3 regions of the Paenibacillus sp. FSL K6-1217 genome follow, and region 2 is predicted to be linked to each of the others. Evidence: predicted binding sites of a transcription regulator. Region 2 holds the regulator's gene; each other region holds the start of a gene.
The links. Region 2 encodes LexA, which represses DNA repair genes until DNA is damaged. Its sites were predicted from a motif close to CGAACATATGTTCG; they were not measured.

Region 1 (5,608 bases), 1.3 Mb from region 2:
GCACATCACCAATCAGCCGTGAGGCCGAATCCAGCAGGTCCCTGAGGTTGCGCTGTTCCACATTTTCCACCATCCTTTTCCTTGTGTTTGTACATATTATGACGAATTATGGAACTTCAGCACGGCTGCTGCACAGAATTCGGGCTGTCACAATCCGTTATTCTTACGCTATACTATTCAGGGCACAGGCATTATACCCATACCCACTTACAAAGGAGCAGATATGAAAGCCAAAAAGTCCATCATCAGTCTCATTATCTTCGCCCTGCTCAGTCTGTCCGCTTACCTGCTGAAGGAGAACGGGCAATGGCTGCCGCAGTCACCGACGGGTCATTCTTCGGAGGTCGTGAAGCTGAAGTTCCCTGCAGACCGCTACCCGGAGACCGCGAGGCACATCCAGAAGGCCATCCGCAAGGGAGAGTCGGCCATCTGCACCATCAACCGCAAGGAAGCGGAGGAGAACCGTAAGGCGTCCCTGAAGGGAGTCCCCACCAAGAAAGGCTATGATCGGGACGAGTGGCCCATGGCCATGTGCGCAGAAGGCGGAGCCGGGGCGCATATTGAGTACATAACGCCCAGTGATAACCGCGGAGCGGGAAGCTGGGTCGGCAATCAGCTGGAGGCGTTCGCAGACGGTACGCGCGTGGAGTTTATTTTCAAATAAGCCGGCATGTGGGGGATGTTGTTCAATTTCACTGCGATAAAGCGTAGAATGAAATGGGATAATATGACTTAGATGGAGAGCCGGAAGTGTTCTATATCTGTTATCGGGGCAAACGGCTGTACGGCCCTATGTCCGAAGCTGAAGCTTTACAGGAATGGTTCGCGCTTGCAGGAACAATCAAGGAGCTCTATATCATTGAAACGGATGCTGCTACAGGCAGAATCAAACGCCAGATCGGGCCAACGGCCCGTGCTCATAAGAAGAAAAAGAAATAGCCCTATCCGGCACAGGCCGGACAGGGCTAGACTGGCTATAGGCGATACTAGAACAAACAGGCTTTAGTGATGATAACCAGCAGAATGAACAATACCAGGATGGCACCTGTCGAAGTCCAAGGGCTTACTACCGGAACGATTGGAGGTCCCTGATTCACTCCACCTACGTTATTTCCACAACCGCAACCATACTCTGCTCCCATAATTAATTCCTCCTCTTGAATATTGAATACAGCACAGAATATGTGGAATTCCACCCCGTTGCATGGGCCAATTGGCAAAGAAATACCATTCACCTAACGGACAGGCGTCTAGTGGTCGATATAGAGTATGAAGCATGGCTTCAAAATGAATGGGAGGAGGTTGTTATATGGATATTGCTGCATTGTCCGTAGTGATGAGCCAGTCTTCCTTACAGCAGGCCGCAGGGCTGCAGGTAATGAGCCTTGCCAAGGAGCAGGCGCAGAGCAGTGCCCAGGATATGGTTCAGATGCTGAGTCAGGCTTCGCACCCCACCCTGGGAAAAACACTTGATATTCGGGCGTGATTCCTTTATGCTTACATACATAGGAACATCCGTTCCATATTTCAGCCGGTGAAGTGACGCGTGCTGAACTGCTGCTTAGCCCTTTCGGGCTTTTCTTTTGACCAATAACACGAACATACGATCTTATATATGGGGTGATTGATTATGCAAGGCTATTATCAGATGACCGCTTTGGAGAAATGGACAGAGGATCTATATCAGCGCCTGGGCGTCCGCAAACCGTCTGACATCTCCATAGATTACATAGCGAAGCGGCTCAATATCTGGGTACACTATCTGGATGTCCGGAGCAAGGCAATTGAGGCTACCGCTGGAATGTACAGCATGTTCATCGACAACCGGCTCCCTCCCGAGCTGCAGCGGCTGGAATTCCTCCACGAGCTCTGTCATCTGCTGCGGCATGCCGGCAAGTCAACGCTTATGCCCGGAGTGTTCACGCAGGCGCAGAGGGATGAATCCGACCGGTTCATTCTGTATGCCTCCATGCCCTATACCATGATCTCCGAGAATACGCTGCCTGAACTTCGTGAGGATGCCGTTGCCGAGCTGGCTGTAGCATTCCAGGTGCCAATCCCCCTCGCGCTCCAGCGGATCGACCAGATCCAGAGACGTATTTTCCAGGGGCAGTTAATGGCTGTTATGGAACGTAACGAAGACAGAAATATCATCCACAGACATATTCGCTAAGCGTCGCGGGGATAATAAGGACTATAGATCTGAACAAAGAATGTACCTCCGTACAAGGTATTGGCATGGTGAGACTATACTGTAAAGGGGATCAAGATCAACGTGGAAGCCCTGAAAGTCATTCAGTTACTGCTGACTCATCCTGAATACAGCGTGGATGCCGTTCATCCTGAAATTCCGGATTTTGTGGGTATCGAGACGATTGAAGTGGACCACGTGACCCAGACCTTCTCCATCCTGCTCCAGGAGCCTAAGGAATACGGTTGAGTACCGGACCGCCGGAATGGCTCACCCGGACACACCCCATTACATGATGACAATTACATAGAACAGACCCGCCAAAACAAACCGGTACAGCGCGAACCACTCCAGACGAAGCCGCTTGATCAGCTTGATGAACGTCACGACTGCAAGCATGGCTACGAGGAAGGACGTCACGAAGCCGATCAGCATCAGGGTCAGTGAATCTGAATTCAGCAGCTCCCGGCTGTCATATAGATCAAGCAGGCTGGCCCCGAACATGACTGGAACGGAGATCAGGAAGGTGAAATCTGCAGCGGCCTTCTGGCTGGTCCCCAGCAGCAGGCCCCCGGAGATCGTCGAGCCGGATCTTGAGAACCCGGGCCATAACGCCAGGCACTGGAACAGCCCGATGCCGAAGGCTTGGGTATAATTAAGTCCGTCAACCGTCTCTGACGTAATGGTTCTTCTGCTGCGTGCAGCGAAGATCATCAGCAGACCGCCAGCGATCAGACCGATTAAGACCGGCTTGGGGCCGAATAACTGGCTCTTGATCGTATCTTTGAAGAGCAGATACACCACTAATGCCGGAACCATAGCCAGGATCATGTGAATGGCATTCAATCCCTTGCTCTTGGAGAAGTCCAGCTTCAGCATATTCATCCCGATGTTCATATACTTCTTCCAATAGAGCAGCAGCACGGCCATAACCGCACCCAGCTGGATTACGATTTTGAAGGTGACCGCTGCCTCTCCCTGGAAATCCAGCAAATCCCCTGCCAGTACAAGATGCCCGGTAGACGACACCGGCAAGAATTCAGTCAACCCCTCAATAATCCCTAATATGATTGCTTTGATAGCTTCAGTCACTGGTGAATAGCCCCTTTCGGAAGTAAATCAATATATTTCCAGTATAAGAGGCCGGGATAGAATTCCCCATCGAATGGGCTAACAATATGGGACTCCGTGTGACATAAGTGTCACGTGGGGCTGGAGTCTTTTTAGTTAGCGGTTCGGGGGACGTTCCTGTGCTTTACGGGATAACCATGATAACCCCCACTCTACGATCAGGGCAAAGGCTAACCAGGAGACAAAATGAATTCCATACAGAATGAACTGGAACGCTTGCTCGTTCCCCATAGCATAATGCAATCTTGTTAATTCGGGGTTAAAGATTAGGAGCAAGGGGCTGGTTAGGAACAGCAATAAGTTCTTGTCGTCTTCTCCTGACAGATTATAGAGACAGACCAGCACAGACAGCACGGGCAGCCAGAAGCTGAGTTTCTTGTATATTCTCTTCATGAATGACCTCCTTATTTACAAAATCATACTATTTGCATCCATAAATATGCAACTTCATGCAACGAGTACTCGTAAATGGATAAAGGAGCTGGTCAAAATGGTTGTTATTTTCACTGTTCTTTTCATACTGCTTGCGGTCCTGAATATCTTCTTCCCGGCCATGGGCTGGCATATGCGTTACGGCTGGATGGTCAAGGGCGATTCCGGACCCAGTGAAGCCTATCTCATGATGAGCCGAATCACCAGTGTGATCGTCCTTATTATCTTTTTCTTGTTCTTCTTGCCTTCGATGTTTGGTTAGGGGATATACAACACCACCGACAATAAAACAGGAGCTGCTGGCGCTTCCTGCCAACAGCTCCTGTTTTTATTTTCTTTTAATGTACTGTCGGTGGTTTGAACTCCTTCTAGGCCTTGGTTCAGTCATATAATGGCTACTAAAGTTTAGGAGAGAAATATCTTTTGTTGCTCCATTTGATGTTTTCGATACTCGATAATTGCCTCGCTGTGTTGCAGTTCAAGGAACTCTCGATGATTAATAACAAGATCAAGTATTTTTTGAAATTGTGATAAATTAAACGCTTTTTTCGCAAAACTCTTTATTAAAAGTAAAATTCCTAACAGTAAAACTCCTGAATATATAATTAAAATAATCGTTGAAAGCCCATACAAATTTGTATCTTCAGGTTGTATAACTTTTGGAAGATCTCTCAAAATGCCTAATAAAAGTGTAAAAATCGCAATCATAGCAGTAATCATACTTGTAAACAACGCAATCTGTTTATAATCTTCAGTCAAAGTATCAATTTCAACTTTCATTACCTTTAATTCTTTAAATGATCTAAGAAATATATCAGACCTTAGTTTTTCCAATTTTACTAATCCACTCTCAAAATCTTTTATTTTGCTTATGCCTAACTCATCCACTATGTCGATGTAGATTTGTGCTCGATAAAATTTCTTCCAACTAATTAAAATAAGTTTTCACCACCTTTATTTAATCCTCACTTCCTATATATATCGGTTTCATCATTATACGTCTATAATGTAATATATAATTTTTGCAGCAAACAAATAATCATCAGGCGGAATCTTATAATTGATTCTGCATGGTACATCTGATGAAAGGAATCAAGAACTCATCTAATCTTTGAGGGTAATTGTATTAATGTCGCTTGATAACTTCTATTACTAAGCCAACAGACTCATGATCAAAGCCAACTCCCGTTGCACGGCCAATTACAAAGCACGGTTTTCGATTTCATAATACAATTTCTTCATTTTTTCATTTCCCGCGTTTCACGAACTCAACTGGATAAAAATATTAAAAACCCCCTTGCTAGGCAAGGGGGTTAAGTGAAGTGGGCCCTACAGGACTCGAACCTGTGACCAATCGGTTATGAGCCGACCGCTCTAACCAACTGAGCTAAGGGCCCGGACTAGGATATCCGTATTATACGAGTGCTGTCCGGTGTAATAAGGTAATTGCGGGGGCAGGATTTGAACCTGCGGCCTTCGGGTTATGAGCCCGACGAGCTACCGGGCTGCTCCACCCCGCGTCAGTTAATAATTATTCAAACAGCGACAATAGATAATATACAATATATCCATGGATAAAGTCAAGGATGATTTTGGTTTTTTTGGCTAAGGCAGAAAACGAACTCCATAACGACCCTTGCGCGAACGGTATATTTCCACAAAACGCGGATCATGATACCCATAGATCCAGCCGTCCTGCTCCAGTCTTTTGGCAAGGCAACCCGCTTGAAATCTGGTCCTGAACAACTTGGCAAAATAGATCCAATTCATGATGCCCTCTTCTCCTTCATCGCAATAATATATGTCCCGGTGCTATTTATCATGCCCAGTTTTACAAGAAAATTAGAGGATTGC
Region 2 (5,608 bases):
TTACTTTCTCCGGAGTCCAGCTCAGTTCCACCTTAATGGGCGACATGGAGGAATTCGCGGCAGCATACATCTGCATCTCATCCTCTTTGTTCCCCGAGCATCCGGCAAGTGTCATCCCCATCACTATGCATATCAGTCCTCTGCGTATCGCTGGCTTCATCATCCGAAATCCTCCCGGTTCATAGGTAGATTCTTCTTCATCCTTACAAGCAGAAAAATATGAATTCTAGTATATCAATGAAAGTCAGAACGCTTCTCTTCCTATTATACACATAATATTCAATTTGCCTTAAAGAAGCTGCATGATTCACTCGTGAACATGAGAATAGTCATATCTTTCATTGTGAGCACTTGGGTGAGGACTTGGGTGAACGCTGCGTGAACGGACCGTTGTTCCAATCGCTGTGCTCTCCAGATTTTTTTTCATTCCCCTATGCGGTGAAAATCCGGAGACTGCTGATGCTTCCGAAGCGAGCTTTCCTGCGGAAAGCTTTCAAGCGACCGCTATCGCTTTTACACCATCCTAATGGATGAATAAGATAACCTTTGCGAGCACATAATGTATGCTGTTTTTCACATACATTCAGGCCGTGTGCCTGCTCGTGAGCACAATGTATGCTGTTTTTCACATACATTTGATCCAACACATCTTCTCCACAGCAGCAGGAAACTATAGTTTCCTATATATTAAAAAAATAAAGAGCAACCATTCTCCAGTGACGGGAGGACCGTTGCTCTTTGACCTTTTACAATTTTAAAAACACAGATGTTTCAATTATAGGGAGTCTACCAGCGGCAGAAGCTCTGAGAGATGGCTGATCTGGTAATCCGGCGTTATCTCCGGGTCAGAAGCCTTCTTATTTCGGTTGATCCAGACCGTGGTCAGCCCGGCAGACAATCCTCCAAGAATATCCGTCGTAAGCTTGTCGCCAACCATGATCCCTTGCTCTGGAGCAATATCCAGCAGTCCGAGCGCATGCTCGAAGATCCCTTTGTCCGGCTTGCCTTTGCCGAAGCTTCCCGAAATCACAATATGGTCAAAATACGGGGTAAGCTCCGGTACACCGTCCAGCTTCTCCTGCTGAAGTGCCGGGCAGCCATTCGTCAGCAGCAGCAGCTTCACCTTACCGCGCAGCAGATCCAGCACCTGAAGCGTCTCTTCATAGATATACGGACGGCTGCGGCGCTCAGCGGCGAACTTGTCAGCCAGCCGTGCAGCCAGCGCCTCATCCTCCACCCCGAGTGAAGCCAGGCCGCGGCGCCAGGATTCCGTACGGTAGACGGGTGCAAGCTGCTCCAGTTGACGGAATTCCGGCTGTTCTCCGGCAGTGAAGTTGGCCCAGAGCGCTTCATACGGATTAATACCGATCAGCTTCGTGAATGGATATGTCTCATAGGATTCATAGAGCGAACGGGCTTCCCTGCGTACAGCAGCCTCCAGCTCCTTCGGATCAACGATATCTCCAGCAGCCTCAGAAGCATAGCGGAAGGCTTCTTCCACGCTGCGGTCATCCCACAGCAGTGTATCGTCAAGATCAAATAGTACGGCGGTAATCGGCATTAGTTGTCCCTCTCCCTATATGCTGGTCTGTCTTCCTATTCGTGCACGACTTCAATATTGTTGTTCTTGGCGAACTGCTCCAGACGTTCCCCCATCGCAGCGGTGTCATAACGGTTAATCAGCTTGGAGAAAATCCACTGTTTGCGCTTGCCCTTATACTTAATGGTAACTACACTGCGCGATAAAATGATCTTCTCAATATCCGCCGCAGCCAGAAAGCGTTCACGGTTGTACTTAATAGTAGAGATCCGCGCACGCTCAACCTTAAGGAACGGACGGCGGAAGAACAGCAGCGCAGCCAGCAGGAAGTACAGCACAACGCCCAGCCAGTTGGCCAGAATCCCGCTTCCTTTGGCTTCGTCAATCGAGCCGACCACCCAGAACATGATGCCAAGCAGCATCAGTACAACGGGGAATACGATATTGCGGCCTTTGAAAATATCAATGCTTTTCGCGGCTGCCTTAGTGCCGGAAGTGTAAATGGAATCCTTCCCCTGCTTCTTTCTTTGCTGGTTAATCTGCTTCGTGTTGCGTTGAACCATTCTTTCCCAAGAACGGGCCATGTAAGTTCCCCCTAGTCATCCTGTATTATCTGAAAAGGCAACAGGCTAATGCTTAAGTCCGTTATTGCCTTCTTCATGCTCCGGATTATCCACAATTTCAATGGTATCAAGCTGGGCCCGAAAGTTCGTGCGGATATTCCCCAGGTAAATCTCGCGGAGCTTGGCACGTTCAGCCAGTTCCTCTTCATTCAGGCCCCCGTTCTTAGCTTTGCGTGCCAGTTCATTGATGCGGGCGACCAATTCGTCAATATTCAATACGTTTCCCTCCCTCTAAATTCATTTTAACTTTGCCATGAGAAAAAGAGCTTGTCAAGGTCTACCCCCTGAAAGCTCTCCGAGTCAATCACCAGTCTGCTGCATTCTGTCAGTATACGGGTATAGTCAAAATATCTCCTGCCTTAATTCCGCTGTTCTCTAAATGATTCGTCTTCATTATTCCTTCTATATATACAGCAGTCTTCATGTCTGCAGGCTTGTTATTCAAGGCAATACTCCATAAGGTATCCCCGCGCTGCACTACAATCCGTTTATCCGGCTTCATGGAAGAGATCGAGCCGGCAAAAACATTCCCCACTACAGTAAATCCCGAAACGACAAGCATCAGCACCAGAACCATCTTCATCAGGCTAACCTGACGGAAAAGTGATACGAGTGCAGTGAGACTATGAAGAATCGCGTCCTTGAGCTTGGTTACATAACTATGGGCAGTTGGATTACCGGGAGCGGACACCTTGATATCCTCATTATTGTAGATGCTGTTGTATGTACTATACTTTAACATGATCATCATCCTCCAAACACATGTTCTTGCTTTCGAAAATAATATAACACGAACATGTGTTTCGATCAACAGTTTTTTCAGAACAGCTGTTCCCTTTATTTTCGTTCTCTTATTTTCCTCATTTTAGAACTTATGTTTGTACGAACGGAAGTTCTATGTTATAATTTTCCCAAACATAGTATATGGGGTTGATTCCGATGTCAAAGATTTCTAGTCGTCAGCTGGCGATCCTGGAATTTATACGTAATGAAGTCCGCAGCAAGGGGTATCCTCCGTCCGTCCGCGAGATTGGCGAGGCTGTCGGCCTGGCCTCCAGTTCAACCGTGCATGGTCACTTGGACCGGCTTGAGAAGAAGGGCCTGATCCGCCGTGACCCTACGAAACCGCGCGCCATCGAACTACTCGGCCAGGAAGATTCAGAGAATGTGCATCAATTCGTCCAGACCGTTACCCGCATCCCGGTAGTGGGTAAGGTTACAGCCGGTGTTCCTATTACGGCTACGGAGAACATTGAGGATTACTTCCCGCTGCCTGCTCATTATGTAGGTGATAACAAGGTATTTATGCTATCTGTCCTTGGGGACAGTATGGTGGATGCCGGAATTATGAACGGGGATTATGTCATCGTCCGCCAGCAGCAGACCGCTGACAATGGCGATATCGTTGTAGCGATGACCGATGAAGATGAAGCAACTGTTAAGACCTTCTACAAGGAACGGGATCATATCAGGCTGCAGCCGGAGAATCCGGCGTACGAGCCTCTCCGCCTTAACCGCGTTACGATTTTGGGACGGGTCATCGGATTATTCCGCGATATCCACTAATTTACTCCCCCGCATAAGAACAGGCAGCTACGCACCATGCGCAGCTGCCTGTTTTCTGTTTATTTCCATTCGTGAAATGGGCAAAAAGTCAAATGCAAACATTTGTTCGCATACGGCTTTTTGGCCACTTTTCCTGTGAACCGCTGCACAGATCCGCACATATCCTGATGATAAAGGAGTGCTGATCTTCATGCCCAATTATCGAATCATTGTCGATCTGTCACAGCGTATGCTGTATCTGCTGGATAATGACGTTGTTACCCGAGGCTTCCCTGTCGGCATCGGTAAAATGTTAACCGTCTCGCCCGTAGGCGAATACACCATTATTAACAAACAGCCTAATCCTGGCGGACCGTTCGGCGTCTTCTGGATGGGCCTGTCCAAACCGCATTATGGCATCCACGGAACCAATGACCCTTCCTCCATCGGCCACATGGTCTCCCACGGCTGTATCCGTATGTATAATGCAGACGTCCTTGCCCTGTCCGCTATCGTCCCTATAGGCACCCGGGTTACGATCAGGGAATAGAAAGCTCTCACAAAAACCCTTGAGGCGCCAGATTGCGCTCCAAGGGTTCTTGTGACTGCTATGAATTAGTTCAGATACAGGTTACAGCACACTTCTCAACAGACGGATAGCCACAGTATTCAAACGGATGGCTTCACGGATCGAGGCTCTGGCTTCCAGCAGCTCTCTTCTGGCCCGCGATCCTCTAGGGACTCTGCGCAGATTCTCGTTAATTTCTTCCAGTCGCTCCAGCAGGACGGCCCGCTGTGTAAGCAGGACATTAATGGCTCTACGAATCCGGTTTCGTTCTCTTTGGTTCATCGTTACACCTCTTCTACGTTTGATAGTATAAGAGATGCAAGGAATCACTTCAAAGATTGTGCGATCCGGCAGTAATGTTAGAGCTGCGGTTAACGGGCAGCGAATCTGCTCACTTCTTGTTCAATCCTACCCGGAACTCAAACTCATCGCGTCTATAAGTCATACCGGCCAGCACAATGTACTCCGCTGTCCATTTCTGTACAGGTCCGGCATAATCAGCAATCACATGCGGTTTGCCATCGACCAGCTGAACGACGTAGACCTGTACCTGAGCCAGTGCAGCAGCGAAGAGATCAGCATCACTGGACAGTACTTTATAAGCCGTATTCAACTTCCTTCCTCCTTGTTCCACAACCATGATTAAAGATTCCATCTCGAATCTATTTAATTATACCGGGTTCTGGAACAATATGTAAACCTATTTTACAGCTGGATAAAAAGGATCTTGAACAAGCCCAGATAAGTCCGGTTGGCCGAGCGGTCCCCGATCAGGCTTCGGCCATTCTCAACGTCCGGTACGCTGAATGTAGAGAAGATAATGTAATTATCTCTTATAGTAAAAGACTCGACCAGCGGCCGGGCAACCATGTCCGTAATTCCTCCGGCCAAATCCGTCCCCGTCCCCTTCAGATCCTTAACGGCATACGCACTGAACTCTTCCTTCCCCGGATTGAGCACAGCCATAACGATCAGGATGAGTAGAAGGGCAATCGCCCACTTCCAGCCTGTTCTCTTGCGGACTCTGCGTTCAGGCTGCGGCATGCTATAACGCGGATTCATTCTTTTCCCCCTCATCTACAGAATATACTGTATCTCTTGCAACAAGAACCCCAGCGGATTCAACATCATCCGGCACACGAACAGCATCCCATCCGTAATTCCACTGCCCCCGATATCAACGCTGCTCCAATCCCACACTGGCGGAGATGGCGCATCAAGCCCATATTGCTCCATGATCCTCTCCTGGGTCTCCGCAGGAACAGCCACTCCTTCCGCCCCTGCCACCTGACCCATCAACGCCAGGATAAGTATCAGCGGAAGCATAATTTT
Region 3 (5,608 bases), 3.5 Mb from region 2:
ATACGATCCTGAATGACCGCCAGAAGATCAACCTGATCGTCTCCTCCAAGCATCCGCGTCCGCAGTGGTTCTCGGCAGACGAAGCTCAGGAGCTGGTGACCAAGGGCCTCAAGATTATTGACTGGGCCAGCACCGATAAAGGCGGGGAGCCGGATCTCGTCATCGCTTCTTCCGGTACGGAACCTACCATGGAAGCCTTGGCGGCCATCTCGATCCTGCATGAGAAGCTGCCGGAACTGAAAATCCGTTATATCAACGTAGTCGATCTGCTGAAGCTGAGAAGCCAGAAGCTTGATCCGCGCGGCTTATCTGACGAGGAGTTTGATCAATTTTTCACAAAGGATAAACCGGTGATCTTCGCCTTCCACGGCTATGAAGGGCTGATCAAAGACCTGTTCTTCGACCGCCACAACCATAACCTGCATGTGCATGGCTACCGCGAGAATGGCGACATCACTACACCGTTCGATATGCGTGTCCTCAACCAGATGGACCGCTTCGACCTCACGAAGGAAGCAGTACTCAGCCTGCCGGATGCAAGCAAATACCAGGCCATCGCTGACGAGATGGATGCCATCGTGAAGAAGCATCACGCGTACATCCGTGAAGAAGGCATCGACCTTCCAGAGGTTGAGAACTGGGTGTGGAAGGCGCTGAACTAAGCGTTAGGCGTATAATATAATTTATTATAGTAGGCTCGAATAATAGAGCGCTCCGGTTAGCCATGTTGATGGCAGCGGGGCGCTCTTTGTGTCTTCCGAGGTTGGTTCTGAATTAGATAGGATTATCTATCAGCTGGAGTACAGCCGAAGGGGCGGGAGTCTCCCGGACCTCCGGGATCGCGGGGACCTCCGGCTGCAATGCCTTCTTCCGCTGCGCTGCGGTTAGTGCAGGCATGCCGTCCCCGCCGTTCATCTCCACCATGTGCTTCCAGTACCGCTTCGGCATCTTAGAGGAGCGCAACCGGTCGTTCCGGCGCTCCTTGATGCCGATGGCGTGATAGAAGCCGGTCCATAAGCGGCGGTAAGCTTCCTCCGTCTCGTCGGGATCAGGCGGGGTCCACCCGCTTAACGGCACGATGGCTTCCCGTCCGGGCTCATGAATCAGCGCAGCCCCGTGCGTCTGGTCGTAGATCATGAAGCTCTCCCCCTGGAACCGGTCGCAGAAGTGCTCCCGGATCACAGGCAGCACATAGCCCTGCGGCTCAATCACTGCGGCCATGACCGGGCCGTAGACAGAGAAGCGGACGAATCCCGTATACAGATGTGCTTCATGCCGGAGCTGTTGAACGGCCTTCATCAGTGCATTGACAGTGTCGTCGGCCAGCATATTCATCACCTTGCGGCCATGCTGGAAACCGAGATACAGGAAATTCAGCAGCAGCATTTCCTTATCGGGGGCGCAGCTCCAGAAGCCCAGGCGGACCAGCTCCTCGGCTTCGCGGCCGATCCGCAGCGGCAGGGACTTCAGCACGCGCGCTGCCTTGTCCATGTCGGTCTCAATCCATTTCGCTTCCAGCAGCAGACCCTGTTCCCCGCCGTCAGCATGAATCGTCAGCGGAATCTCCTTCCAGGCATAGCTCTCAAATACACAGCACAGCAGACCCTCGAAGCTTCCATCATAGGTATACGCCAGTGCGGAGGGCTTGAACATCAGGCCTTCGCCCCCTTCTTGAGTATGTCCCATCCGCCCGCTGCCGGAAGGGCCGACAGGTTGAAGTCGTCGAACAGCGTTAACTGCTCAACTTGCGGCGGCTGATTAGGCAGCAGCTGCTGCCCGGACATGAGGGAGCGAAGCAGGGTATGCTCGCTTACCTTCAGCCCCTCCAGCGGTTTATCCTTACAGGTGATGAAGAACTGGGCACGCTTCAGGACAACCCCGAGCTTCTTCAGCGCATGATAATCAAGCGATCCGGCCCGTCTGGCCTTCACGATCCGCTGTGCGCTTCTCACACCGATGCCGGGTACACGCAGCAGCATCTCATACGGGGCGCGGTTGATCTCAACGGGGAACTGCTCCCGGTGGTTAACGGCCCAGCTGCACTTGGGGTCCAGCAGCGGGTTGAAGTTCGGCACGGCCTCATCCAATAACTCATTGGCCTTGAAGCCATAGAAGCGCAAGAGCCAATCGGCTTGATAGAGCCGGTGTTCTCGGAGCAGCGGCGGCTTGGTGTCTAGAGCGGGCAGGAGGGAGTCCTCTACTACCGGGGTATAGGCAGAGAAGAATACGCGCTTCAGTGCGTATTTGCGGTATAAGCCTTCCGTCAGATTGAGGATCTGGTAGTCCGTATCAGGCGTTGCCCCCACGATCATCTGGGTGCTCTGCCCGGCCGGAGCGAAGCGGGGTGCATGCTGATATCTGACAATGTCGGAGCGGTTCTCCTTGATCCGGTTCGTAATCAGCCCCATTGGCTTCAGGATGGATACCTTGCTCTTATCGGGAGCGAGCCGTCCGAGACTCTCCTGCGAGGGCAGCTCGATGTTGACGCTCATGCGGTCAGCGAGCAGGCCCAATCTGGACAGCAGGGCTTCGTCAGCGCCAGGGATGGCTTTTACATGTATATAGCCGTTGAAATGATACACATTCCGCAGCAGCTCCAGCGCTGCTATCAGCTGTTCGGTGGTGTAGTCCGGACTGCGCATAATGCCTGAACTAAGGAATAGCCCTTCTATGTAATTACGGCGGTAGAACTGCATGGTAATATCCGCAATCTCTTCGGGGGTGAAGGCGGCCCGGCGGATAGGGTTAGACTTGCGGTTGATGCAATACGCACAATCATATACACATCCGTTGGTCATAAGCACCTTCAGCAACGAGATACAGCGCCCGTCCGCGGCGAAGCTGTGGCAGATGCCCATCGCGGAGGTGTTGCCGAGCGACCCGGCCTGGCCCTTGCGGTCAGAACCGCTTGAAGTGCAGGCCACATCGTATTTGGCGGAAGCGGTCAGAATCTCCAGTTTCTCCATGACATCCACGGTCTCAATCCCCCTCATATGAGAGCATTATATACCGAACATACGTTCTTGTCAAAAGCGTAATTAATCCCCCTCCTCTCCGGCGAAATGTATGCGTATTCCTTCTTGTGCTATAATAGAAACTGATGGTTCATGGAATGAGGAATCATACGGTTACTGAAAATCGGGTTAGGAGTGTTGCGGAAGTGAGAGGATATAACATATGGCGGCCCATCATGCTGATTGCGGTTGCGCTGCTGACAAGACAGTTAGTGACAAGTGTGTGCCTGATGTTTGGCATGTCGCAGGAATCGGCAGGCAGTGTGGCCATGCTGGGCATGATCGTTGCTGCTCTTATTATGTACAACCGCATGATGAAGGGCCGCCGCCGCAGATAAAATAAATAGAAGATCCGGCCGTATCCATCAGGCGGAGCGGTTGCATAGGAACAGGCTTGAAAGACGCCCGCACAGGTGTCTTTTTTATTACAGATGTCTTTTTTACTAAAAAAAATTATGCACACAGGTGCATAGTCCGGCGGCCCGGCAAGCGGCGCTTGTATATTAGGGCTGGAGCTTATATTCTTAGAAGGATATGCTATATGAAGAACAATACAGATTCAAGGTAACGCACATCCCCGGAGGGAGGGGCGTTATCTATAGAATCAACCCACAACTTGGGAAATGAACATACAGGAGGAAACCCACTTGAGTACACAGAATATTGGATTGCCGCTAGAGGGTTTTGCAGAATTTAGCCGGACAGTAGCTGCTGAAGGCGCGGTGCTGCTTAAGAATGAGGGACAGGTGCTCCCGCTGGGTAACGGTGAGAGCGTTGCTGTTTTTGGCAGAATACAGGTGAATTATTACCGCAGCGGGACAGGATCGGGCGGTAGCGTTCACGTGGCCTATACGACGAATCTGCTGGATGGACTGCGCAGCAAGAAGAACATTAGCGTAAATGAAGAGCTGGCTGCAGCCTACGAGGCCTGGATCGGACTTAACCCGTTCGACGACGGCGGGAAAGTGTGGGCTGCTGAGCCTTGGAACCAGAAGGAAATGCCGCTGACGGACGAGCTGGTGAAACAGGCAAGAAGCCAGTCAGGCAAGGCGGTTGTGGTCATTGGACGTACGGCGGGCGAGGATCAGGATAATGCGGATACCGCAGGCAGCTACCGGCTCACGGAAGATGAGAAGGCGATGCTTGTCGCGGTGACGGCTCATTTTGAACAGACGATTGTGGTGCTTAACGTGTCCAACATTATGGATATGAGCTGGGTGAATGACCCTGCCTATGTGAATCCTATCTCTGCCGTGATCTATTCCTGGCATGGCGGTATGGAAGGCGGCCACGCGATTGCCGATGTACTGGCCGGAGAGGTCACGCCAAGCGGTAAGCTGACGGATACCATTGCGTATTCCATTGAGGATTACCCGTCCACACGGAACTACGGCAACGAATTCAAGAATCTGTATGAGGAAGATATCTATGTAGGCTACCGTTATTTCGAGACTTTCTGTCCCGACAAGGTGCAGTATGAATTCGGCTACGGGATCTCCTACACGACCTTCAAGCTGGAGCCGGAGGAAGCGAAGCTGGTGAACCACGCGGGTGAGCCGCAGATTGAAATTGGCGTCACTGTAACGAATACGGGAGCAGTATATGCCGGTAAAGAAGTAGTGCAGGTGTATGTTGAAGCGCCGCAGGGACAGCTGGGCCAACCGGCCAAAGCGCTGGCAGCCTTCGCCAAAACCAAGCTCCTGGAGCCTGGTGAGTCTCAGCGCCTTACCGTGAGCTTCCCGCTCCATGCCGTGGCTTCTTATGATGACGCCGGAGTGACCGGTCACCCTTCCGCTTATGTGCTGGAAGCCGGAACGTACCGCTTCTATGCAGGAACCAGTGTCAAAGCGGTATCGGCAGTGCTGTTGGATGGACAAGAAGGCTATGTGCTGGATGAGCTTAAGGTCGTGGAACAACTGCAAGAGGCTATGGCACCTACCGAGAGCTTCATGCGGATGAAGCCGGGCGCCCGCAAAGCAGACGGTTCGTATGAGCTTGCCTCGTCTGAGGTGCCAACGCGCAAGGTGGATCTGGCAGAGCGGATTGAACGCAATCTGCCGCAGCAGCTTCCGCAGACCGGTAATCAGGGACATACCCTGAGAGATGTCCATGACGGCAAAGTCAGCATGAGCACCTTCATTGCCCAGCTCAGTGACCATGATCTGGCGGCGATTGTCCGGGGCGAAGGGATGAGCAGCCCGCTGGTTACTCCGGGTACGGCTTCGGCGTTCGGGGGCGTGAGCGACAGCCTGTTCAGCTACGGCATTCCGGTTGCAGCCACAGCGGACGGCCCTTCCGGCATCCGTATGGATAGTGGAGCGAAGGCGACCCAAGTATCGATTGGCACCCTGCTTGCCGCCACCTGGAATGCAGAGCTGGTGGAAGAACTGTATGTTATGGAAGGCCAGGAGTTATTGCGCAACCAGGTGGATGCGCTGCTGGGACCGGGGCTGAATATCCGGCGCAGCCCGCTGAACGGGCGTAACTTCGAATACTTCTCCGAAGATCCGCTGATCTCGGGGATCTTCGCTGCCGCATGCACACGCGGAATTATGAAGGGCGGCTCTAATGCGACGCTGAAGCATTTTGCCTGC

Region 1: MHH28_RS13845 (ImmA/IrrE family metallo-endopeptidase) is a predicted target of LexA. The motif match lies at 1,597-1,610, and genes of this name have one in related genera.
Region 3: MHH28_RS23915 (putative DNA modification/repair radical SAM protein) is a predicted target of LexA. The motif match lies at 3,011-3,024, and genes of this name have one in related genera.

Annotation. Positions count from the first base shown of each region.
Region 1 is NZ_CP150271.1:3,129,544-3,135,151, forward strand. Features, by position in the region: gene MHH28_RS13820 (glycosyl hydrolase) at 1-61, opposite strand, end outside; gene MHH28_RS13825 (DNA-entry nuclease) at 224-664, shown strand; gene MHH28_RS13830 (hypothetical protein) at 751-939, shown strand; gene MHH28_RS13835 (hypothetical protein) at 987-1,142, opposite strand; gene MHH28_RS13840 (YjfB family protein) at 1,310-1,486, shown strand; gene MHH28_RS13845 (ImmA/IrrE family metallo-endopeptidase) at 1,649-2,173, shown strand; gene MHH28_RS13850 (hypothetical protein) at 2,276-2,440, shown strand; gene MHH28_RS13855 (undecaprenyl-diphosphate phosphatase) at 2,480-3,283, opposite strand; gene MHH28_RS13860 (hypothetical protein) at 3,419-3,715, opposite strand; gene MHH28_RS13865 (DUF6199 family natural product biosynthesis protein) at 3,813-4,016, shown strand; gene MHH28_RS13870 (hypothetical protein) at 4,160-4,642, opposite strand; tRNA gene MHH28_RS13875 (tRNA-Ile) at 5,078-5,151, opposite strand; tRNA gene MHH28_RS13880 (tRNA-Met) at 5,201-5,274, opposite strand; gene MHH28_RS13885 (hypothetical protein) at 5,360-5,524, opposite strand.
Region 2 is NZ_CP150271.1:1,870,810-1,876,417, forward strand. Features, by position in the region: gene MHH28_RS08210 (FixH family protein) at 1-163, opposite strand, end outside; gene MHH28_RS08215 (HAD family hydrolase) at 776-1,561, opposite strand; gene MHH28_RS08220 (hypothetical protein) at 1,597-2,124, opposite strand; gene MHH28_RS08225 (DUF896 domain-containing protein) at 2,170-2,379, opposite strand; gene MHH28_RS08230 (LysM peptidoglycan-binding domain-containing protein) at 2,489-2,905, opposite strand; gene lexA (transcriptional repressor LexA) at 3,103-3,729, shown strand; gene MHH28_RS08240 (L,D-transpeptidase) at 3,920-4,258, shown strand; gene MHH28_RS08245 (hypothetical protein) at 4,340-4,558, opposite strand; gene MHH28_RS08250 (hypothetical protein) at 4,668-4,889, opposite strand; gene MHH28_RS08255 (hypothetical protein) at 4,982-5,338, opposite strand; gene MHH28_RS08260 (hypothetical protein) at 5,354-5,602, opposite strand.
Region 3 is NZ_CP150271.1:5,389,731-5,395,338, forward strand. Features, by position in the region: gene MHH28_RS23905 (phosphoketolase) at 1-662, shown strand, start outside; gene MHH28_RS23910 (TIGR03915 family putative DNA repair protein) at 775-1,653, opposite strand; gene MHH28_RS23915 (putative DNA modification/repair radical SAM protein) at 1,653-2,993, opposite strand; gene MHH28_RS23920 (hypothetical protein) at 3,161-3,352, shown strand; gene MHH28_RS23925 (glycoside hydrolase family 3 C-terminal domain-containing protein) at 3,638-5,608, shown strand, end outside.